DNA from 3 places in the Cobetia sp. MMG027 genome. Region 1 is predicted to be linked to each of the others. Evidence: predicted binding sites of a transcription regulator. Region 1 holds the regulator's gene; each other region holds the start of a gene.
What was found. The regulator FNR, encoded in region 1, switches genes on or off when oxygen is low (the NO sensors DNR and NnrR bind a similar motif). The targets are predictions, from matches to a motif close to TTGATNTANATCAA.
Positions count from the first base shown of each region.

Region 1 (8,022 bases):
GTGAAGCTTGTGCTCTAACCAACTGAGCTAATCACCCAACACAGACGATCCTTGCTGCAAGCAGCGGTGACATCGCGTCATTCTGAATGGCGGACTGGACGGGACTCGAACCCGCGACCTCCGGCGTGACAGGCCGGCATTCTAACCAACTGAACTACCAGTCCATTCAGAACAACTCAACATCGGGCGCATGACAAACGGTAGTGGCGGACTGGACGGGACTCGAACCCGCGACCTCCGGCGTGACAGGCCGGCATTCTAACCAACTGAACTACCAGTCCACTGCAACGTTTGCTTCTGCTGACGAACCAGGCCATTTAATCAAGTAACGCTTTGATAAGCAATAACTTTTTTCAAATGGTGGGTGGTACTGGGTTCGAACCAGTGACCCCCAGCTTGTAAGGCTGGTGCTCTACCAACTGAGCTAACCACCCCTGTCTCGTTGGCGCTGCATTCTACGGAATCCGCCCCATGAGTCAATACTTTTTTTACAGGTAGTTTCAGAATGCTCCTCGACAGGGTCTTGATAAGACTGGATTTTCCCAGCACCACTCACCTGTAGCCCAGCAACCATCAGCATTGTGTCAACATTCTGACATCAGGATGCCACGAGGGAGAAAATTCGTGTCGCTCATGGATTGACACCCATCAGCGCAATGCAGGGTGTGCAAGGATCGCTGCCACCGCTGAGCGAATCAGTCCCTCACGCGTCTTGCCGCTCGCCTTGCGAGGCTTGAAATCATGCTCGCCATCCTCCAGCCATTGCAGGCTGATGGTGCATGGCAATCCGTAACCTTCGACTTCCTCGCGATGACCAAAGGGATCTCGCGTGCCCTGGCAGATCACGCCCGGGGCATCAATGGCCGCCAGATGCTCGGTTCGCAGCGTGTCCGGCTTGCCGGTCGGGTGAAAGGGATAGCCCAGCGCATACCAGCCCAGGGGCGACATTCGACGTGGGCCTGATGAGGGGGCTGGCATGCCTCGCCCCTCCAGCTCCTGCATCACATGCGAGGCCACGCGACTCCCCATGGACTTGCCACCAAGCAATACCGGGCATGTCGCCAGAGACGCCCTGGCGGCAAGACTGGCGGCCAGCGCCTCATGCCAGCGCGTCATTTCCTCGATCAGCCCGGGCAGCCGCGGCGGCGGACGACGGCGTGCCTCGCAGCGCATCTTGACGAGGTAGGCGAAGTCGAATCCCAGCCATGCCGCCCCCTGGTGTGCACAGGCCTTGCCGAACCGCTGATGGAAATCGGTCTCGCGTCCGGCGCCCGCCCCATGGGCATGCAGCAGAATCACCTGCCGAGGGCTGCCATGAATCTCCAGCGGACCGAACGAGGCCACCCAGCCTCGCCAGGGACCGCGCGCCGCCAACGCCTCCTCTGACAGCTCCAGACGCTTTTCCAGCTCATCGGCGATGGCGTCAAAGGAAGCGACCTTGAAACCTTCCTCGGCGTAGGGGGTGGGAACGGCCGCCACATTGGACGCATCCCGATCTTCGTCCGATGATGAAGTGACAAGAGACACTCAGTGTCCTCCCTGGTAGCTGAAATGAATGCTGAATCGTCTCGTGAGTCGTGCTCTCTTCAGGAGAGCACATCGCTGTTCACTGCATGATGAGGTCATGACATGGGCACAGCACCTGATGGAGCAGGCGCCTCTCACGAGGTGATTCGCCAATTTGGCACGACGGCCATTCTTTCAGGCGCCGTCAGTCTATTGCTGGCGGCATGGCTGACCGCCGTGCAGTTGTGGCCAACCCTGGCCCCGCCCATCGCCTGGCTAAGCCATGGCCGTCTCGCCATTGTGCAACAGCATCTGCTGCTCTTCGGCCTCGGCGGCTCGGCATTGATTGCCAGCCTGTATTCACTGGTCAATCATGACACGCAAGCCCGGCCGGGCCAGCGGCGTCTCCAGCGGTTCACGCTGCAGGCCTGGCAGACGATTCTCGTGCTTGGCAGCATATCGATTGCCGCGGGCTTCGCGTCGGGGCATGGCCAATCCGAATATCCCTGGCCACTCAACCTGTTGATGCTGGCAGTGTGGATCGCGGTCGCGTGGCTCTTCCATGTCAACTGGAAGGCAGGACCGACAGTGCGCCTGCCCGTGGCTGGCTGGTGCTTCATTGGCTGTCTGGTGATGATACTGATGCAGCATACCCTGCTGTCACTGGCGGTGCCCCTGGGCCCGCTGACATCGTTACCCATGTTCTCAGGCAGTCTGGACGCGCTGCTGCAGAGCTGGCAGAAGGGAATGCTGCCCGGCGGCATGCTGGCACTGGGCTTCATTGCCATGGCGTATCAGGCACTCTCGGGACTGACCCGCCAGCCCCTTCACTCTCACCGTCTGGCCATCATCAGCTTCTGGCTGCTGGTATTGCTGCTGCCCTGGAGCGGCGCGGCGCTGCTGCATGCCAGCGCCCTGCCCCAGTGGAGCCAGGCGCTGGGAATGGCGATGGGGCTCCTGCTGCTGGCGCCGGGACTGGCCATTCCTCTCAACGGCCTGCTGACCCTCAAGGCGGACTGGCCCTCCCTGCGCCATCATCCTCAGACCTGCCTGCTCGGCGCGGCCCTGCTCTTTCTGGCCATCAGCGTGATGGAGCATGTGGCACTGTCCATCGCCCCGCTCAACGACATGACCTTCAGCGCCGCCGGCAGCCTCTCGCCGGCCGGCACACTGGGCGTCATCGGTCTGGTCTGCGTGCTCATGCTCTACCGTCTGCGGCTGCCTGAAGCACCCTCGGCGCTGATCATGACCCACGCCTGGCTGGCCATCGCCGGCACGTTGCTCTGCATCGCTGCCAGCTGGACCACCACCCTGCTGCAAGGCAGCCTGTGGCATGCCGTAGACGCAGAGGGACAACCGCTGCACTCCCTCGCCGACGTCCTGGCGGTGGCTCGCCCGCCGATGCTGATGACGCTGGTGGGGCTGAGTTGCTGGGCACTCGGCCTGCTGCTGATGGCAGCGTATCTCCTGCGCGCCTCCCGCCGTCCCATCACGCGCCCCTCTACCCAGCGCGCTCATCACCACATCGGGGATTCACACGCTCGGGGGAGGACACCGGCATGAGACACGTACTGCTCGAACGGCATCCGGGCCTGATGGCCGCGCTCTGCGTGATGGCGGCAAGTGTCGGCGCGCTGGCCCAGTTGCTGCCTCTGGGGTTTCAGGAGGCAAGGCAAGAAGTGACACCGCTGGATGCGCTGGCGCTGGAGGGCCAGCGCCTTTACCTGCGGGAAGGCTGCCAGCAATGCCATACCCGAATGGTGCGGGATCTGCCGGGAGACCAGGCACGCCATGCAAGCCGGGACGCCGCCTCCCGCCACCTCATGGAGCGACCGGCCCTGTGGGGCAACGCTCGTCATGGCCCTGACCTGAGCCGCCTCCCGGCGGAACATGATGAGGCCTGGCAACGCCTGCACCTGTACTCGCCGCGCCACAAGGTGGCGGATTCCAGCATGCCGGCCTACCCCTGGCTGTTCGAGCACGCCCTGAGCGGCGAGGGTGTCGCCGAGCGCATGCAGGCCCTGCAGACGCTTGGCGTACCCTACCGAGACGACGAGATCCTCGCGGCGCCCGCCCGGGTACGCGGCAAGGCCGAGGCGACCGCTCTGCTGGCCTATCTTCAACAGACGGATCCCCCTCGGCACTCATCCGCGACAGCACCCGACCCGACAGGGGAGACACTCGTCACACTGACACTGACGACAGGAGCTGCACCATGAACCTGCTGGCAAACGTCGATCTGCCACTGTTCTGGCAGGCATGGATCAGCATGCTCACGCTGGGCAGCCTGGCCTTCTGCACGCTGTTGCTTGTCGGGCTTCGCTCTCGCAGCACCTCACCCGATGATGACCTGCAGGGAGATGGGCCAGGCGACGAACACCGCATTGACGGCACCCCTCAGCCGGACAGGCCGCTGCCGCTGGTCTGGAGTCTGCTGTTTCTGCTCACGCTGCTGGTCAGCATGGGGCAGATCGTCATGTCCTTGAGTGGATGATGTCACCTGGCTCTCCCGAGTCGGATGAGGCAGGGCGTCGCAACCTGCCCCTTCGGGAGGTTCTGCGTCTAGAGTCATGCAGGACATCACGACACAATCAGAATTATCTAATATAATGCGCGCGATTCACGGAGCACTTCACATCCCGCCCCACAGGACGGGAACCCGTTCTGGGAAGTGCGCCTGACAGGTATCATTGACGGACAGCACCGACAGGCAGCAGCGACTCAGTCCATGAGGATGCTGCCTCTCCGTACAGGACCATGGAATCGCCCTGTACCAGGTGTCGCACCCGGACACCCCCACCCGAAACCCGCCCCCCACGAGTTTCGGCGTAATGCCCCAGGAGAGTCACCATGACGGCCCAGACAACGGCATCCCATCGATTGCGTGCGCATGAAGCACGCTGTCAGACCTGCTCGCTCAGCTCACTGTGTCTGCCGCTGGCACTGAACATGGAAGCCATCGACCAGTTCGACTCCATCATTCGGCGCCGCGCGCCGCTCAGAAAGGGCGAGGTTCTCTTCACCCAGGGCGAGCCCTTCGACTGCGTCTTCACGGTGCGCTCGGGCAGCCTGAAACAGATCAACACCGAGAACAGTGGCACGGAGCAGCTCACCGGTTTCTTCCTGCCCAGCGAGCTGGCTGGACTGGATGCCATCGACAGCAATGCCTACCCCGGCAGCGCCGTGGCACTCGAGACCACGACCGTGTGCGAGATTCCCTTCGATCGCCTCGATGCGCTTTCCGCCCAACTGCCGGAACTGCGCACCCAGCTGTTCAAGAGCCTGAGCAAGGAGCTGCATGAGGATCGTCGGATGATGATGCTGCTGTCGCGCAAGACGGCAGATGAGCGCCTGGCCAGCTTCCTGGTCAACCTCTCTCAGCGCTTCCGTCGCCGCGGCTATTCGCCATACAGTTTCCGTCTTTCCATGTCCCGCGCCGACATCGGCAATTACCTGGGACTGGCCGTGGAAACCATCAGCCGTATCCTGACGCGTTTCCAGGCTCAGGGGCTGGTGGATATCCAGGCCCGCGAGGTCCATATCCTGCACCTGGATGGCCTGATCGAGCTGGCAGAAGGAGAGTGTCAGGGCGGTCGCTGACCCCCGTGTTGCCATCTCTCTCACCACGAAGGCCCGCCACATCCTCATGTGGCGGGCCTTCGTGTTTTCCAGACAGCGCCAGGCGGCTCGGAGACGCTCAGCGATTCTGCAGACGATTGTAATCCAGCAACCCGGCCTCGACGGGACGATCCGCATAATTGGCACGCAGCACGCTGTCCGAGAACTGCCAGAAGCGTGGATCGGTGCGCCGCACTCCGATATCGGCCATCAGCTGTCGATAGTCCGCCTCATCCTTGAGCACGGCGACCCGCCGTGCCAATCCCTGCAGCGACTCGGGTGTCAGATGCCAGAAGGCATTCGGATAATCCCCGGCCACGCCGCGCAGCACATCCAGCGTATCGCGCTCAGGACGCCGATTGGCTTCCTCGTCGAACAGACTGGTGATGTTGGCATGAGCCGAGTTGCGCAGCACGCTGAACAACTGTGGGTGCTCGCTTCCCTTCCGTTCCAGCGCAATGATGGTGACTTCCGGCAGCAGGCTGGCCGCCAGACCACTCACCTCGCTCAAGGCCTTCAATTCGCGGCGCACGGCATCATCCTCCAGCGTCTCCAGGCTACGCTCGTGGACAAGTTCCGGCGCCAGGCGCTCGCGCAGGCGGCGCATCAACCCAATGCGCGCCTTCTCCGGTGAGGAAAGCTCTCCCGGTGTCCAGACGATATCGCTCGGGGCATCAAACTGGGGCGGCTTCTTGAACAGCAGCTTTTCCAGCCCAGAATCCACATCCTGATACCAGCTGTCATGCACTGCCTGACGCTCGCCGGCAGGCAGAAGCGCCAGCAGGTTGTTCTCGCCTTCCATGCGCAGGAAGTCCATGTACAGGCGCGTGGTCAGCTGGTGGCCGAGGTTGCCATAGACATCGAAGCCGGCCACCAGCAGGTAATGGATGCGCTCAAGCATCGGGTAATCGATCACCCAGGCCGTCTTGGGCACATTGCCGACCAGCCCTTTCATCACGGCGGCATTGTCGAAGTGACGATAGACCGTCAGGGCGGCATTGGGGTTGTGATCGCCACCCTCGCCACCTTGCCAGCCGCTGCCGTCCCACAACAGCTGCATGTCCAGACGCAGATTGCCGTCCTCGTAGGCCTGCATCATCAGCTTTTGCTTGGCCTGCAGATAGGCCTGCTGCTTGCGCTCGAACTTGATCCACGAGGAGATGGGCAATGCATTGCTGCTCTGCTCGGCAGGCAGGCTGAGATTCTCGCCCTCCCGTGCCAGGGTGCGCTCGACCTGCGGCAGGCTGAACAGTGATGGATCGGTGAAACTGACCCAGAAGTGGTCATTGATGACGTCCACGGCCACCTGGCCACGACAGACCGGCCCCTTGATGAAGCCCATGATGGTGTTCTGCGATTCATCCAGCATGAAGCGGTAACGTGACTCGGCAGGGATCGCCTCGAACGTCAGGAAGGGGTTGGACGCCGTCTTGAGGTCATAGCCAGGCAGGTCATCCACCGTATAGTCCGGCGCGAGGAACAGCGACTGCCAGCGCTCCAGGCGCGCGTCACTCAGCGAATAGGGCAGATGATTCTTGGCCAGGATCGTCGAGCGCTCCTGCCATAGACGGTAATAGACGCGAGGACGCCCGGCCTCGTCATGCGGCATGACGTCACGACCATCTCCGGGATAGGCGGCGTAGGGAGCGTCATAGGGGCGGCGCGAGGAGATACGCTGGATGGGCTCGCCGGGCGGCGTACTGGAGCGCACCAGCGAGAAGAAGATCGGCCGGCCATTGGCCCCCTTCGCTTCCGGGAAATACAGGTGGGTCAGAAAGAGATGCTCGTAGATGTAGCGACTCATCAGCCGCTGCTTGAGGCTGTCACCATTGAGGAAGGCTTCCACCTGCTGAATCCGTGGCACCAGGGCCTCAGACACCGGGCGCACCTTGGTCATCGGGGAGCCCTGCGCCAACCAGTTGACCAGCGTACGGTGCTCCTCATCACTGATCTGCGGCAGCGCATACGGCATGCCCCAGTCCGGGTGATCTTCCGCGAAGGCATCATAGCGCTCGATGGGCGCGCACACCTGACTGCGATTGAGCGACAGATCGAAGCGGTCTTCCGGCAGCAGGCCTTCCTCCGTCACCGGCAGGGGTTGCTTGCGCTTCTGGCTCAGCGAGCGGAACAGCACACTGCCTTCCAGATTGGCGAGCGCCGAGTCGTTGCGCTCGTTGAGCACCGGCGAGAAGTTCATGTCACGCCATTCAGCGGTGCTGTCGGCATCCTCGAACAGTCGCGTCAGATTGGCCGCCAGCAAGCGGGTGCCGTCATAGACAGGGGCGGGATTGATACCGCGGTCGATCCCGGCCGCCGAGGACATCTTGAGCTGGCACGGGGCGTCATAGCAGCCATGGCAGACCACGCAACGCGTCTCGAGGATCGGCTTGACCTCATCTTCCCAATGCCTCCCCGCCAGACTATCGCCGGACACGACGCGATCGCGTGGCTCGGGCGTCCCGAAACGCGCATCCAGCTGATGCACGGTGACGGCGCTACATCCTCCCAGCAACAGGATGACGAGGATGCTCCAGCGCCAGCGCGGGGTATGCCACAGGCGTCGAAGGGAGTTCAGCATGCAAGGCTCCATAAGCAGAGTACGAGACCGATGGACGGATCGGCCATGAGGCAGGCGGGGCCCGCTGCACACTGCTTCGACAGAGCACAGAAGACATGACAGGCACACAGTATGCCACGAGCAGAATAGCGTCTTTCAGAGGGTTTTCGCGCTCCCGGTCAAATTCTCGAGCCGCGGTGCATCCACCTTCACGCCGGCGACGTAAGACTCAATGACCCGGCAACGAGACCTGACTGGCCGGGTGGATATCTGCATCGAACCTTGCTCAACAACCAGAAAAAACGGGCTCGCCCGAAAGGAAACCATCATGACCATGAAGA
Region 1 is NZ_JAQJIO010000003.1:86,183-94,204, reverse strand. Features, by position in the region: tRNA gene PJK54_RS04500 (tRNA-Val) at 1-37, opposite strand, end outside; tRNA gene PJK54_RS04495 (tRNA-Asp) at 88-164, opposite strand; tRNA gene PJK54_RS04490 (tRNA-Asp) at 205-281, opposite strand; tRNA gene PJK54_RS04485 (tRNA-Val) at 359-434, opposite strand; gene PJK54_RS04480 (alpha/beta family hydrolase) at 649-1,479, opposite strand; gene PJK54_RS04475 (cbb3-type cytochrome c oxidase subunit I) at 1,630-3,069, shown strand; gene PJK54_RS04470 (cbb3-type cytochrome c oxidase subunit II) at 3,066-3,725, shown strand; gene PJK54_RS04465 (hypothetical protein) at 3,722-4,000, shown strand; gene fnr (fumarate/nitrate reduction transcriptional regulator Fnr) at 4,357-5,106, shown strand; gene PJK54_RS04455 (fatty acid cis/trans isomerase) at 5,204-7,702, opposite strand; gene bufA2 (BufA2 family periplasmic bufferin-type metallophore) at 8,010-8,022, shown strand, end outside.

Region 2 (8,022 bases), 240 kb from region 1:
GCCATCTCCTGTCCACATGACTTACAACAACAGGTCGTCGATCACGAGCGCCACTCGTGAATCCGACCCACAGGAGTTCGCCATGATCTACGCCTCCCCGGGCAGCGCCGACGCGCTGGTCACGTTCAAGGACACCTACGGCAATTACATCGGCGGGCGTTTCGTCGAGCCGGTGAAGGGGGAATATTTCGACAATGTCAGTCCGGTGACGGGTGAGGTGTTCTGCCGTATCCCGCGCTCGAGTGCGGAAGACATCGATCTCGCGCTGGACGCCGCCCACAAGGCAGCCCCCGCCTGGGGCAAGACCTCTGTGCAGGAGCGTTCCAACATCCTGCTCAGGATCGCGGATCGCATCGAGCAGAATCTCGAGATGCTGGCGGTCGCCGAGACCTGGGACAACGGCAAGGCGGTGCGCGAGACGCTGAACGCTGATATCCCGCTGGTAGCGGATCATTTCCGCTACTTCGCCGGTTGCCTGCGCTCCCAGGAGGGCACCGCGGCGGACATCGATGCCAATACCGTCTCCTATCACTTCCACGAGCCGCTGGGGGTGGTGGGGCAGATCATCCCGTGGAACTTCCCGATCCTGATGGCGGCCTGGAAGCTCGGCCCGGCGCTGGCGGCGGGCAACTGCGTGGTGCTCAAGCCGGCGGAACAGACCCCGGCCTCGATCCTGGTGCTGGCGGAGCTGATCAATGACCTGCTGCCGGCAGGGGTGCTCAACATCGTCAACGGCTATGGCGCCGAGGCGGGACAGGCACTGGCGACCAGCAAGCGCATCGCCAAGATCGCCTTCACCGGCTCCACCCCCGTGGGCTCGCACATCCTCAAGTGCGCCGCGGAGACCATCATTCCCTCCACGGTGGAGCTGGGCGGCAAGTCCCCCAACATCTACTTCGCTGACATCATGAATGCCGAGCCCGAGTTCATCGACAAGGCCGCCGAAGGGCTGGTGCTGGCGTTCTTCAATCAGGGCGAGGTGTGCACCTGCCCGTCACGCGCCCTGATCCAGGAAAGCATCTACGACGACTTCATGGCCCGTGTGATGGAGCGCGTGAAGACCATCAAGCGCGGCAATCCGCTGGATACCGACGTGCAGGTTGGCGCACAGGCCTCCCGCGAGCAGTTCGACAAGATCATGTCCTATATGGATATCGCCCGTGAGGAGGGGGCCGAGGTGCTCACCGGCGGCAGCAGCGAGCAGCTGGAGAACGAGCTGGCCAACGGCTATTACATCCAGCCGACCCTGCTGAAGGGCCACAACGCGATGCGTGTCTTCCAGGAGGAGATCTTCGGGCCGGTGGTCGCCGTCACCACCTTCCGCGACGAGGCCGAGGCGCTGGCCATCGCCAATGACACCGAATTCGGTCTCGGCGCCGGTGTCTGGAGTCGCGACATGAATGTCGCCTTCCGCATGGGCCGCGGTATCCAGGCCGGTCGCGTGTGGACCAACTGCTACCACCAGTATCCCGCCCATGCCGCCTTCGGTGGCTACAAGAAATCCGGTGTCGGTCGCGAGACCCACAAGATGGCACTGGAACACTACCAGCAGACCAAGAACCTGCTGGTCAGCTACGACATCAATCCACTCGGCTTCTTCTAGGCCTGACCGTCAGCGCCACCGAGGCTAGTGGCGCTGAATCCACCTCCCGCGATGCCTCCTCGAGGAATTCCTCTCGATGCCCGCGCCAGATCCGACTTGCTTGATCTGGCGCAGGGCAGGGAGCACCGCGTCTGGTTTCAATGAAGAGGCAGGTCCGGGGCGTGCGCGAACACTAGCCCTCGCTCACGACCGGACGGGATCGCACTCTCCGCCTGATCTCTGGCTCGCCTTTCCAAGGTTCGTCTTTCGACAATGAATGAGGAGTCCATCATGGATAACAGCATGAAAGCCGCCGTGGTACGTGAATTCGGTGCACCGCTGGTGATCGAGGAAGTCGCGGTACCGCGACCGGGGCGTGGCGAGATTCTGGTCGAGGTCGCCGCCTCCGGGGTCTGTCACACCGACCTGCACGCCGCGCATGGCGACTGGCCGGTGAAGCCCAACCCACCGTTCATCCCGGGACATGAGGGAGTGGGGACCATCGCGGCGGTGGGCGAGGGTGTGACCCACGTCAAGGAAGGCGACCGGGTCGGGGTGCCCTGGCTCTACTCGGCCTGTGGCCATTGCGAGCATTGTCTGGGCGGTTGGGAGACGCTGTGCGAGAGCCAGCAGAACACCGGCTATTCGGTGAATGGCGGCTTTGCCCAGTACACGCTGGCGGATGCCGGCTACGTGGGGCGTCTGCCGGACAGCGTGGGCTTCGTGGAGATCGCGCCGGTGCTGTGTGCCGGGGTCACGGTCTACAAGGGGCTCAAGATGACCGACACTCGTCCCGGTCAGTGGGTGGTGATCTCGGGGATCGGCGGCCTGGGTCACATGGCGGTGCAGTACGCCCGCGCCATGGGCCTGAACGTGGCGGCGGTGGATGTCGATGATGCCAAGCTGGAGCTGGCCCGCCGTCTGGGGGCCACCGTGACCGTGAATGCCATGAAGGAAGATCCGGCAGCCGTCATCAAGCGCGAGATCGGCGGCGCGCACGGCGCACTGGTGACGGCGGTGTCGCCCAAGGCCTTCGATCAGGCCCAGAACATGCTGCGCCGTGGCGGTACCCTGGTGCTCAACGGCCTGCCGCCGGGTGACTTCCCGCTGCCGATCTTCTCCACGGTGCTCAACGGCATCACGGTGCGTGGCTCCATCGTCGGCACGCGTCAGGACCTGCAGGAGGCGCTGGACTTCGCCGCGGAAGGCAAGGTCGCGGCCACCGTGCAGACCGGCAGGCTCGAGGACATCAATGACATCTTCGGGCGCATGATCGACGGCAAGATCGAAGGGCGCATCGTGCTCGACATGAAGTCTTGAGGCGTTCAGTGTCCTGAACTTGAATCCTCTCCACCGACGACAGGTCTGCAGGAATCGGCAGGACTCGGCAGGCGGCAGGAGACCAGACACGACAACGCCAGCCCTCGGGCTGGCGTTGTCGTGTCTGGCATGGCCGTGTGCGTCAACTCTCACGCGGTCACTTCAAAGAGCTCTCCATGACGAGCTCGGGCTTCTGCTCATACCGTGCCGAATTTCTCGTTCTCACCCATGTCCGGGGTGTGGTCCTTGTCGAGGTTGGCGCGCGCAATCTCATAGAGTTGATACGCCTTGCTCTCCTTGGCCTTCCAGTGCTCACCGGATTGCACCTTGACCTCCAGCAGAGTGACATCGGGGTCATCCTTGCCTTCCGGGAACCAGGCGGCCACGAACGGATTCCAGAACTTGTCGATCAGGCCCTGATCGCGGTGCAGATTGGCATGACCGCTCAGCGACACATAGACGCCATCATCCTGATCGGAAAAGCTCAGGCAGACCTCGCTGTCCTTCTTTGCTTCAAACACCTTCTCGGCACTGGCTCGCGTGAAGAACCACAGGGTGCCGTCGTAGTCATCCTGCACCAGATGCATCGGGCGGGCATGTGGCATGCCGTCACCCTGCGTCACCAACATGCCGACCTTCACATCCTTGATCAGCTTCCAGATCTTCTGCTTGTGCTCCGGGCTCGACATCGTGTGTCACTCCTTTGCCTCATGCGAATGAAAATCCGGCTGGCTAGCCGTTGAACAAGACCTTGGAGCGACACCCCACAACTTCAAGGGATGATGGTGAAGCTTTCGCTTGATGAGTCAGCACTTGATGAATCAGCGCTTGATCAATCGGGGCTTGATTCAGGCGCCCGGGCGGCTCACTGCGCTGCCGGTGCCTGCCAGGCCTCGCTGCCCCACAGCGGCACGCTGCTCAGCGCATGCTTGAAGCTGCCGCTGGTTTCCTTGGTGCTGTAGGCGATGTAGAGCAGGCTCTGGGAGTCACGGTCCAGAATACGGCGGATCTTGAGGCTCTTGAGCAGCACGCTCTTGGACTTGCGATAGACCTCCTCGCCACTCTTGGAGGTGTCGATGTCGGCGAGCATCGCCGGGGTGATCGGGCCGGTCTGGCGGCAGGCGATGCTCATGTCGGAGGGGTCGGAGAAATCGAGATTCGCCTCGATGTTGCTCAGGTGACAGGTCACGCCCGGCACCTTGGGGTCGATCAGGCTCTCGATCTTGATGTCCTTGGTGGTGAACAGGCCCAGCGAGACATCCCCGACCTCATTGTCGTCACAGCCGACCAGCAGCAGGCCAGAGGCGATCACGCCCAGCAGGGCGGCACGAGGGGATAGGCGGCGCAGTCGAGTCATGGGGTCATCCTTGAGTCAGTGGGTAAGGCGAAAGCGGCAAGGCGATGATAGCGTGTCGGGCGACGTCCGGGCCTCACTCATCGCCGAAGACGTGCAGATTCAGCAGGTGGGAGCTGCCCAGCCACATCACGCCCTGGGTGTGATCAAAGAGATCATCACCGGTGCCGGCGTGCACGAAGATGTCCAGCGTGCCGCGATTGAGCGCCAGCCACGGGATGATGCGCCCGAAGTCTTCGGGAGCGAAGGACAGCTGACAGCTCCACAGCGGGTGCGGGCCTACCGGCTGCTCATGAAAGCGACCGACGCGCAGCGGAAAGTGCTGCTCGGCCTGGGCCGCCAGCTCGCGAGCGGCGGCCAGACTCTGCTCATCGGTGTAGTAGAGGTGTGCGTGGTAGTAGTGGATCTGCGGTGTCATGGCGTTGCCCCGATCATTCTCGAATGTCTGTCTGAAAGCGTGGCCCAGAAGGTCATGTTGGCTGGCGGCAGAGGTCGCCAGGCGTGATGGCGCGGGGAGATCAACCCCAGGCCTTGTAGATCAGCTGCACGCCGACCAGTGCCATCGCGAGGATGATCAGGCGGAAGAACAGCCTCTCGTTGACGCGGGATTGCAGCCACAGGCCGCTCCTGACACCTGCCCAGGCCACCGGCACCAGCAGCAGCGAGGTGGACAGACTGGTGAGGTTGACCTCGCCCAGCGCCACGTAGGGGCCCAGCTTCATCAGATTCATGCCTGCGAAGATGATCACCGTGGTGGCGATGAAGGTCTCCTTGGGATGCTGACGCGGAATCATGTACAGGTTGTAGGGCGGGGCACCGGCGTGGGCGAAGAAACTGGTGAAGCCGGCCGTGGCACCGGCAGGAATGGCCAGCCAGCGCGGCAGCGGGTTCCTCGCGGTGGGCTTGAACAGCATGTAGGCGGCGAACAGCAGCGAGATGACGCCCAGCAAGCCACGAATCATGTTCTCGTTCAGCTCATCGAACAGCACCACGCCCACCGCGATGCCGATGGCGGCGCTGGGCAGGATGATGCGCACCTCCGACCACAGCTGCTTGCCCCACCAGGCGCGAGCGCTGAGAAAGTCCATCACGATCAACAGCGGCAGCAGGATGCCGGCCGCTTCCAGCGGACCGATGGCGAGTGCCATCAGCGGCACGGAAAGCGAGCCGAACCCGCCGGCGAAGCCGCCCTTGGAGATGCCGGTCAGGTAGGTCGAGAAGACGATCACGCTCCAGGCCAGGGCGGAGTAATCGGGCAGGGTCAGCAGAGAGTCGAGAAGATCGGTCACGGGCAGCTCTTGTCAGTGGCAGTCAGGACGAGGCCGGGGCGTATCATTCTCGCCATGTCGCTCCCGTCATATCGTGCTCGCCATGTCGTGGTCAGGTGTCGTCACGCCGTCGGCGTCATGCCATTGTTGAACAATTCCGTCCGGTCTTCATCCCGACACGCTGCAATGAAGTCTTTCCCTTGACGCACCAATGCGCTAAAAGGCGCATGTCGCACAGTGTTTTCTTTCGAGACACTGGGCGAGCAGCCTGATCTGGCAGGAGCTGTCACGACGCCTGTCGCTCGTTGGTCGAACAATCTCTGAGGTGGCGATGTCACGCGCTCCATTTGAAATCAGCGGTACCCGCATCGCGCCGGGAACGCGGGCCCAGGTCGATGTGCCTGTCGCCAAGCTCTACACCCACGCGCCGTTGCATATCCCCGTCGAGGTGGTGCATGGCCGTCAGCCCGGCCCGGTGCTGCTGGTGTGCGGTGCCATCCATGGCGACGAGATCAACGGTGTCGAGATCGTGCGTCGCCTGCTCAAGAGTTCCAGCCTCGCGCGGCTGCGCGGCACCTTGATCGCGGTGCCCATCGTCAACGTCTTCGGCTTCGTGCAGCACACGCGCTACCTGCCGGACCGCCGTGACCTCAACCGCTGCTTCCCGGGCAGCGAGAGCGGTTCGCTGGGCTCGCGGGTGGCGGCGCTGTTCCGTGAGCAGATTGCCGATCAGGCCACCCACATCATCGACCTGCACACCGGCGCGATCCACCGCACCAACCTGCCGCAGATTCGCGCCACCATGAGTGGCAGCGACGCCACGCGTCAGATGGCGGATGCCTTCGGTGCACCGGTACTGCTGAACGCCGAGCTGCGTGAAGGCAGCCTGCGCGCCTATGCCAGTGGCCGTGGCGTGCCGGTCATCACCTATGAGGCCGGCGAGGCGCTGCGCTTCGATGAGTGGGCGATTCGTCCGGGGGTCAGCGGCGTGAAGCGCGTGATGCGCTCCATCGGCATGCTGGCCAAGGACCGCGACCGCAAGCCCAGCTCCCGCGCGGTGGAGATGTCCAACGGCTCCAGCTGGGCGCGCGCCTCCATCGATGGCATCGTCCAGAGCCGCGTGGGTCTGGGAGACCGCGTCGAGAAGCATCAGGTGCTGGGCATCGTCGCCGACCCCTTCGGCAACAGCGAAAGCGAGGTGTTGTCGCCCGCGGATGGCATCATCATCGGCATGGCCAATCTGCCGCTGGCCAACGAGGGCGAGGCGCTCTATCACGTGGCGCGCTTCCATGCGATCGATGATGCCGAGAGCGCCGTCGACAACTTCCAGCAGCTGTTCGTGCCGGACTCCATCTAGGCGGTTTGTTTCACTTCAGGCCACTTAATGGCCCTGTTGCTGGCAGTGACAACGCAAACGCCCCGCTCAATGAGCGGGGCGTTTGCGTTGTTGCAGCAGCCTGTCGTGTCGTCGTCGACAGTGAAGATGACGACGACTGCGAGATCAGCCGTGGCTGGTCTGGGTCTCGAGCGGGCCGTCATGACGCGCTTCCGCGCCGTGCATCCAGTCGACCAGCTTGCCGGCGAACACCAGCAACAGCAGGCCGCCGAGCACGCCCGTGATGGCGATGCCACCGAACACGCTCATGGCGCCGGCTTCGCCGACCAGCGAGCCGATCATCCCGGCCAGGTAGTTGGCCAGTGCCACGAAGGCGAACCAGGCGCCCATCATCAGCGCGCCCATGCGAACCGGCGACAGCTTGGTGACCATCGACAGGCCCACCGGTGACAGGCACAGCTCCCCCAGGGTGTGGAAGAAGAAGGCACCGACCAGCCACATCATCGAGGCGCTGCCCGCGGCTTTCTGCTCCAGCACCGCGCCGATCATGCACACGAAGCCGATGCCGAGGGCGATCAGGCCGAAGGCGAACTTGACCGGCGAGCTGGGCTCGCGATCATTCATGCGTGTCCACAGTCCCGCCAGCAGTGGCGAGAGCAGGATGATGAACAGCGGGTTGAGCGACTGGAACCAGGCCGCCGGGACTTCAAAGCCCATCAGCATGCGGTCGGTGTAGTCCTGCGCGTACAGTGCCATCAGGCCGCCGCCCTGCTCGAAACCGGCCCAGAACAGGATGGTGAACAGACCCAGCACCAGGATGACCTTGATGCGATCGCGCTCCTCGCGGCTCAGCGGTGTCCTGGTGGTGCTCCTCTTGCTCAGGCGAGCCTCGCGTCTGGCGCTGGGCTCCACGCCGAGCTCGCCCAGATGGCGTGGCGCGAAGATCAGCTGGATGGCGACCGCCAGCAGCATGCCGATACCCGCCACCAGGAAGCCGGCGTTCCAGCCATAGCCTTCCGCCATGGAGCCCGCGACGATACCCGACAGCAGCGCACCGAGGTTGATGCCCATGTAGAAGATGGTGAAGGCACCATCACGACGGTGATCGCCCTGTGGATAGAGATCGCCGACCATCGTCGAGATATTGGGCTTGAACAGGCCG
Region 2 is NZ_JAQJIO010000003.1:331,147-339,168, forward strand. Features, by position in the region: gene exaC (acetaldehyde dehydrogenase ExaC) at 83-1,603, shown strand; gene adhP (alcohol dehydrogenase AdhP) at 1,874-2,902, shown strand; gene PJK54_RS05455 (pyridoxamine 5'-phosphate oxidase family protein) at 3,100-3,591, opposite strand; gene PJK54_RS05460 (CreA family protein) at 3,768-4,259, opposite strand; gene PJK54_RS05465 (DOPA 4,5-dioxygenase family protein) at 4,333-4,674, opposite strand; gene PJK54_RS05470 (sulfite exporter TauE/SafE family protein) at 4,775-5,545, opposite strand; gene PJK54_RS05475 (succinylglutamate desuccinylase/aspartoacylase family protein) at 5,856-6,881, shown strand; gene PJK54_RS05480 (peptide MFS transporter) at 7,026-8,022, opposite strand, start outside.
Region 2: adhP (alcohol dehydrogenase AdhP) is a predicted target of FNR. The motif match lies at 1,704-1,717, and genes of this name have one in related genera.

Region 3 (8,022 bases), on a different contig from region 1:
GCCCAGGACGTTGATGCCCCTAACCGTGAGCGCGGAGGCATCTCGACGGTCTCGCTGCTCACTCTCGAGGACGAGCAGGGCCAGACACATCGCCTCTACCTCAAGCGCCAGACCAACCATCTGGGCCGCAGCCTGTCACGCCCACTGGGCGAGCCGACCTTCTCGCGCGAGTGGCGTGCCATCCGCCACTATCACGCGCTGGGCATTCCTTCGGTGGATGCCGGCTGGTATGGCGAGCGCCGCACCAGCAAGGAGTGGCGCGCCATCCTGATCACCTTCGATCTCGACGGCCGCGATGATCTGGACCACTGGCATGCACGCTGGCCGGCGCTGGACGATACCCGACGCACGCAAGTCATCACTGCCAGCGCACGTCTCGTGCGACAGATTCATCAGGCCGGCATGATGCACGGCTGCCTGTTCCCCAAGCATCTGTTCCTCAGCCGCCCACAGCCCGCCGCCGACGGTACCAGCGCCATGCAGGAACAGATGGATGCCGTCATCATCGACCTGGAGAAGACCCGACGCTTCGTGCTGCGCCGTCACGAGTGCCAGCGCGACCTCTACGTGTTGTGGCGCCGCCTCAAGGCCTGGCAGGCAGCGGAGTGGCGAGAGTTTCTGGCCGTCTACCTCGACTGTCCCGCGCAGAGTGACGAGGTCAGTCGATGGCTCAACGAGCTTGAAGCACGTGCCCAGCGCAAGCGTCGCTGAATTCCCACACTGGTGGGCGCATCGCGCATTGCGTAGCATGCGCTCACCTCACGAGCCGCCTACGACCAACGTCTCATGAATCTGTCGTGAAAATGAACAGCCCTGTCGCTGTCCTGCGCCACCTCCAGTCTCACCCTCGAGACATGCACCTTTTCTGAAATAATCGGTAACATCCGCTAACAAGACGTCAAATATGTTTTCAAACATTGTTCTAAAAAAATGCTTGCCAAAAAGAACAGTGTTTTTTATAGTTCATCTCGTCCCCTGAACAAGGCAGCCTTGCCACACTCGGTACATCCCCCGAGTTCGCCAGGCACCGCCGACAGGAAGCCCCCGAGGCCACAAGCTTCAAGGAGAACATCACATGAAAACCATCAAGATCCTGACTGCTACCGTCATCGCCGGCACCATGGCAATGGGTGCACAATCTGCACTGGCCTACGGCAAGGGCGACATCTTCCTGCGCGGCGGCGTTGCCAAGGTCGACGGCAAGAGCAACAACGGCAATGGTCTGATCGCCAAGGATGAATCCGGTTTCGCCGGCTCCGTGGGCTACATGTTCCACGACAACCTGGCAGTTGCTCTGCAGTCCACTGAAGCATTCAGCACCGACTGGAAAAACAGCGACGGTGGCTTCGATCAGATGCCGATCAACCTGATGCTGCAGTACTACCCGCTGGGCGGTACCGAAGCTCGCGTTCAGCCTTACGCTGGCGTCGGCCTGAACTACACCCACTTCTCCGGTGAGTCTGCCGGTGGCCAGAGCATGGACATCGACGACAGCTACGGCGCTGCTGCCGAGCTGGGTGTTGACCTCAACATCAACGAATCCTGGGCCGTCAATGGCTTCGCTCGTTACGCTGACGTCAAGGCCGACACCAAGATCAACGGCCAGGACGTGAACGACACCGAGCTGGACCCGGTCACCGTCGGTGCCGGTGTCACCTACCGCTTCTAAGTGCTGAAACACGCACTGACGAGCCGCGCCGAGCCATGACGCATCAGGGGTGATCCCCTTGCCTCATTGACGACGCACAAGAACGCCGCAGGCCTCAGGGCCTGCGGCGTTCTTGCATGCGCGGACAGTCGGCGAGACAGACGGAACTTGATTTGAATCAAGTGTGACGGACCCTTGTCGGACATGACGGCAAACCCTTGTCATGGATCAATTTTTCGTCGACATGAGCTCCTAGACTGACATCTCCTTTCTCACCCCCTGTCACTTCGGGAGCGAACATGTCAGCCGCACAGTCCTTCTTGCCCTTCTCCTTCTGCCGGTCCTCTTCACGCCCGCTGCGCATGGCGGCGATCACGGCCGCACTCACGCTGACTGCCACGTCGGCTGTCGCTGCGCCGTTCTCGTCGACTGACTCAGGCCTCGAGAACCTCGATTATGGTGCCGGCCAGTTCTGGACGCGTGCGGGTGTCGCCAAGGTCTCGCCTAAGAGCGACAACGGTCGCATCGATGCCATCGGTGCCGACGTGGACGTCGATGATGACAGCGCCTTCGCCTTCACTCTGGGGTATCGCTTCACCGATACCCTGGGGATCGAGCTGCTGGCCGCGCAGAATTTCGAGCATGACATCTCGCTGAATGGCCAGAAGGCCGGCTCCGTCGATCATCTGCCACCGACCCTGACACTGCAGTACTACCCCCTCGGTGGACGCGACTCCCGCATCCAGCCGTACATCGGTGCAGGCGTCAATTACACCCACTTCTCCGATGAAACCCTCGATGACGGCACCAAGCTCGAGATGGATGACAGCTGGGGCGCGGCCGCACAGATCGGTGTCGACCTGGTCATCAATGAGCATTGGGCGGCCAACGTCGCTGCCTGGTATCTGGATATCGATTCCGATGTCACCGTGGCGGGCAGCGTCAACGACAAGGTCGAGATCGACCCGATCGTGACCATGGCCGGTATCAGCTATCGCTTCTGAGTCGCGCATCTGACTGGCCACAGACGACAACGCCCCGCCAGCCCATCACGGGCCGGCGGGGCGTTGTGCTTTCAGGGCGAATCAGCGCGAGGGGGCCTGCCCGCTGCTCGGTGCCGACGTCTCGGGCGCTGACGGCGACGTGTCGTCAGCCGGCGCCCTGGCTACCTTGCCCGGACGGGGGCGATCCAGCACCAGTCCCAGCACGACCAGCGCCGCTCCCACCACCATCAAGGCGGTCCACTGCTCATCGAACAGCCACCAGGCCATCAGCGCGGCACACGGTGGCACCAGGAAGAAGGTACGTGCGACCTGGTGGGCCTCGCCACGTTCGAGCATCAGCATCAGCAACCAGATGGCACCCACCGAGATGGCGATCACCAGCCAGGCGAGGGTCAGCAGCAGACGAGGCGTCGGGTCGAAGGCGAAGCTACCTACGCTGCTGGCTGCGATGAGGAAGACACAGCCCGCTCCCAGATACTGGAATACCAGCCCCTCCACCAGCCCCATCCGACCACCGACACGCTTCTGCCACAGCGTCGAGCTGGACACGCCGATGAGCGCCACCAGACACCACAGCAGGCCGATCATCGGCCACTCGAGCGTAGCGCTTGCGGCGCCTGCCCCCTGAAGCACGCCCGCCCCCAGCACCAGACTGACGCCAATCGCGCCACACCCCAGCCCCAGCCACTGCCTGGCGCCCAGACGGATACCGAACAGCGGCAGTGACAGCGCAGCCGTCACCAGAGGGTGCAGGCTGACCAGCAAGGCCGTCAGCCCCGCAGGCAGCCCGGCCTTGACCGCCGCGAACACGCCACCCAGATAGGCGCCGTGCAACAGCATGCCGATGCCCATCTGAGCCAGCTTGTCATGGCGCTGCCCCCATTGGCGCGGCTTGCGGCGTATCCACAGGATCAGCCCCAGCACCGGCAGTACCAGCAGGCTACGCACCAGCAGCAGCGTGAAAGGCTCAGCATCCAGGGTTCCGAAACGTGCGGCGATGAACCCGGTGGCGAACAGGAAGACGAAGGTCAGCGGCATCCACATCAGATTGACTCCAGAGCACGAGAGACGGGACCTCACTGTCCCGAGGAGCGCTCACACCGAGCGCGTCAGGCATCGCCGGCGTGATGTGACATGAGCTTGCCGCGAAGGCATCAGGGGATACAAGATACAGAGAATGGCTTTTTCAGGGGATACAGTCCGCATGAGTGGCACTCAAGACCTCCCATCAGCGCCGCGCTACCAACAACTGGCGACGCGCTTGAAAGCCGAGATGGCGACGGGGCAACTCGTCCCCGGACTACGGCTGCCCTCATTGCGCCGCCAGGCGGCCCTGTCAGGGCTGGGACTCAACAGCGTGATCCGCGCCTATGGCGAGCTGGAATCCGCCGGCTTCCTCGTGGCTGTCCCGCGCCGGGGATTTCAGGTCGCGGCCGCAGCGGCGCCTCCCTCTTCCGCCAGCCGCGATCACGATGCCGCCCCGTCACGCTGCACCCCTCTTGCCACTCCGTCACTGGCCATCGATGACCCGGCCTGGCAGGCCATGGCACATGCCAGCGACCCGGCGCTGGCTCCGCTGGGCGCGGCGCATCCCGAGCTGGATGCGCCCGCCGTGCGGCGCCTCTATCGGCTGGTGCGCCAGAAGCTCAAGCATCACGCCGAATCCCCCAGCGCCTACGCGCTGCCCCCGGGCTCCCCCGCCCTGCGCGAGGCCATTGCCTCTCACCTCAGCCACCATGGCCATCACTGTCACGGTGACACCCTGTTGCTGTGTCAGGGGGCTCAGCAAGGCATGTCGCTGATTCTCCGACAATGGCGCGCAAGCCGGGGACGCTGCCGCATCGGCATCGAGGCCCCCGGCTATTTCGGTGTGCTTGCGGCGGTGGAAGCCAATGGTCACGAAGCCATTGCCCTGCCGACACATGCCGGAAGCGGACTGGATATCGAGGCATTGGCCAGACTGCTGGAGGAAGGAGAGGCAAGGCAGATGGACAGGCGGCAGACGTGTGCAGGCAAGACGCGGCCAGAGATGCCGCCCACGGCCGGGAACCGACACGGCAAGGCCGCCCTCGACGCGCTGATCGTCTCACCGGATTGCCACAACCCGCTGGGTGGCCAGCTGAGCCTGACGGATCGAGATCGCCTGCTCAAGCTGGCCCAACGCCACGGGGTACAGATCATCGAGAATGCCACCTTCGCGGAACTGAGCTTCGACACCCGCCTGCCCTGGCTGATGGACCTCCATCAGCGCCAGACAACGCCACTGGGACAGACAATATCACCGGAACAGGCACCCGGCGTGATCATGGTGGGATCGCTGTCCAAGACGCTCGACCCGCGAGCACGCTGTGGCTGGGTGTGGCTCCCACGGTCCGAAAGCGTGACGCCTGACGCCGAGCTGGGCATGCAGGGGCTGATTCGCGCACGCTGGGCCGATGGCATGGGCGACATGCCATGGATGCACGCCGCCCTCGCGGAACTGATCGCCAGCGGCGATTACGGGCGCCATGTCCACCGCATGCGCCGCTGCTACGCGAAGCGCCTGCAACTGCTGCGCGAGACGCTTGCCTCTGCTCTCGGCGATGGCGTCTGGCTGCCCGGTGTCAGTGGTGGCTATCTGCAGTGGTGCGGCCTGCCGGGACTCGATGGCGCGGCCCTTTCCCGCCTGCACCGCGAGCTGCTCGAGGCTGGCATCGCCACTCTGCCCGGCTACCTGTTCAAGGCGGTCAGCCCCGGCCTGCGCCTCAATGCGGCCCAGCTGCAGGACGATGAGACCCTCGCACGATTGACCACGACCCTGCGCAACGCGCTGCACGGAGCCGATGCCTAGCGAACGCTCTGCGCCTCACGCGCGCGCTGCTCACGCTGGCGCGCCCAGAACTGATTGATCAACAGCGCCAGCACGATGACCGCCCCGCCCAGCGCGAGACGCGGCAGGTCCGCGTCGCGATTCCAGATCAGCAGATTGACCAGCAGTCCCGCCGGTACCAGCGCATTGTTCATGATCGCCAGGGTACCGGCATCGACGCGCGTCGCTCCCTTGTTCCACAGGAAGTAGCCCATCCCGGACGCCACGATGCCCAACCAGCCCAGCACCACGAAGTGCACCGGCTGCGAAGGCAGCTTGTCGGTATTGCCGAACAGCAGGAACATCACGACCACCAGCGCCAGGGCGCCAAGATAGAACCAGCCGAACACATGACGGTGCGCGACACCTTCAGGCAGCTGGGGCGAGAGATGACGATAGGCGACCTGGCCGATGGCAAAGCACAGATTGGCCCCCTGAACGACGGCAAAGCCGAGCCAGAAGCCCTCGGTGACCCCGTCGTAGCGAATGATCGCCGCACCGATGACCGCCACCATCGCCGTGAGCAGGTAGAATGGCGACAGCCGACGTTTCATCATGTCATCCAGGAGGGTGATGTAGATGGGCGTGAAGATCGTGAACAGCAGCACTTCCGGGACGGGCAACAGCAGGAAGGAGCGGTAGAAGAAGATGTACATCAGCCCCAGCTGCACCGCACCGATGGCCATCAGCTGCCAGCGGATGCGGCCACTGATCGCCCGTGGGCGCAGAAAGGGAGCAAAGATCAGGCTGGCTAGCACGATGCGTGTCAGCACGGCCAGATAGCTATCGACCTGACCGGACAGGTAGACGCCGATCAGGGAAAACGAGAAGGCCCACAGGGCCGTGACACCGATCAGGTAGGACATGACGAGTAAACCCGTTAGGCAGAGAAAGTTGACAGGCATTGTAACCCTCCACGCGCTGCTTGAGCAGATACGCCACCTGGAATTTTCGTCACGCTCAGGGCCTGCCTCACGCAACGCCTGGTCCGGCCATGGCAGCGGTGAAGTGCGCCTCGAGAAGGAGATGCCTGATGGGGCCGGCAGGACTGGGGCGGAAGACTCGTGGGACATCCTCTTCAATGAACAGGGGCAGTTCCGACTGGAGGGCCAGGCCAGCAGTGTCACGTTCCGCAATCGCTATCGCTGGCGACTGAGCCCCGATGGCACGGCCCTGTCACTGAGCCATGAGCGCCGCGGCCGCGATGCGGCGGTCTTCCTGTTCGACCTGATCGAGGCTCCCGCAGGCGATGGTGACCACTTCATCAGCCGCGAGGCACACCTGTGCATCGATGACCTCTATTCCGCCACCCTCGTCATCGTGCGCGATGCGGATGACAAGCCCTGCGGCTTCGACCTCGACTGGCGCATCACCGGCCCGCGCAAGGATGAACATCTCGCCTATCGCTATCGCTGCTGAACGTGACCCGCGCTGCCGGCACATGAAAACGCCGCTGACGAATCACTCCGTCAGCGGCGTTGTGGGACTGGCGGCCGATCAGGCCAGCAGGCGTGCCGTGAACCATTCGCCGATCGCCTCGATCTCCTCGAGACACACGGCGTGCGCCATCGGCCAGGTGTGCCATTCAAGCGGATGCCCGAGGGCGCGAGCACTCTCGGCGCCAGCCTCCCCCAGTGCCAGCGGCACGATGTCATCCTGGGTGCCGTGATGGACACTGATGGCCAGCCCCTGATTGGCGGCTGACGGCGTGATGGTCGCGCTGGTGGCGAAATAGGTGGAGAGCGCCAGCAACCCACCCAACGGCCGCTCACAGCTCAACGCCGCCTCGTAGACCACGGCACCGCCCTGAGAAAAGCCTGCCAGCAGGATGCGCTCACTGGCGATCCCCTGCGCGACCTGCTCCTCGATCAAGGCATGCACGTAAGCCGCGGACTCGCGCAGCTGCACTTCATCGACACGCCGCCCAAGATTCATCTCGAGAATGTCGTACCAGGCCGGCATGCGCATGCCGCCATTGACGGTCACGGCCAGCTCACGCGCGTGCGGGAAGACGAAACGTACGCCGTGATCCGCCGGCAATCCCAGCGCCGGCACCACGGGCACGAAATCACTGCCGTCCGCCCCCAGCCCATGCAACCAGATGACACAGGCATCCGCCTGGCCCTGAGGCTCGATGATCTGCGGACTACGGTGGCCATGCTGGGGTGATGCGTCGTTCATCTCTGCGCTCCTGTCTGGAAAAGGGGAATGCCGCCCAGCCTACCATTGACATTGCCTTCTGCCACCTGCGCTCCCCTCATTCAGAGCCCGACCGCGCGATGCAGCACGCCTGCTCGACCTGTGCTCCCCCTCTTCTGGCGCGCCCTCACCATGACACTGCCTCTGGACGCGAGACATAAAAAAACCCGCCAATCGGGCGGGCAATGAATGTCGGGACAGCGACACCCAGGACAGGAAAGCGCTTGAGAAACCGTGCCTGCGGGGGGCTTTCTCAAGCACTCTGGGTCTTTCTGACGAACATCCTTCTCGAGATCGCCTGAGGACTGTCACGCCACCTCGAT
Region 3 is NZ_JAQJIO010000001.1:185,389-193,410, reverse strand. Features, by position in the region: gene PJK54_RS00825 (lipopolysaccharide kinase InaA family protein) at 1-711, shown strand, start outside; gene PJK54_RS00820 (OmpW/AlkL family protein) at 1,076-1,669, shown strand; gene PJK54_RS00815 (OmpW/AlkL family protein) at 1,948-2,652, shown strand; gene PJK54_RS00810 (DMT family transporter) at 2,734-3,696, opposite strand; gene PJK54_RS00805 (aminotransferase-like domain-containing protein) at 3,857-5,482, shown strand; gene PJK54_RS00800 (carboxylate/amino acid/amine transporter) at 5,479-6,366, opposite strand; gene PJK54_RS00795 (DUF6314 family protein) at 6,395-6,919, shown strand; gene PJK54_RS00790 (alpha/beta hydrolase) at 6,998-7,681, opposite strand.
Region 3: PJK54_RS00815 (OmpW/AlkL family protein) is a predicted target of FNR. The motif match lies at 1,817-1,830, and genes of this name have one in related genera.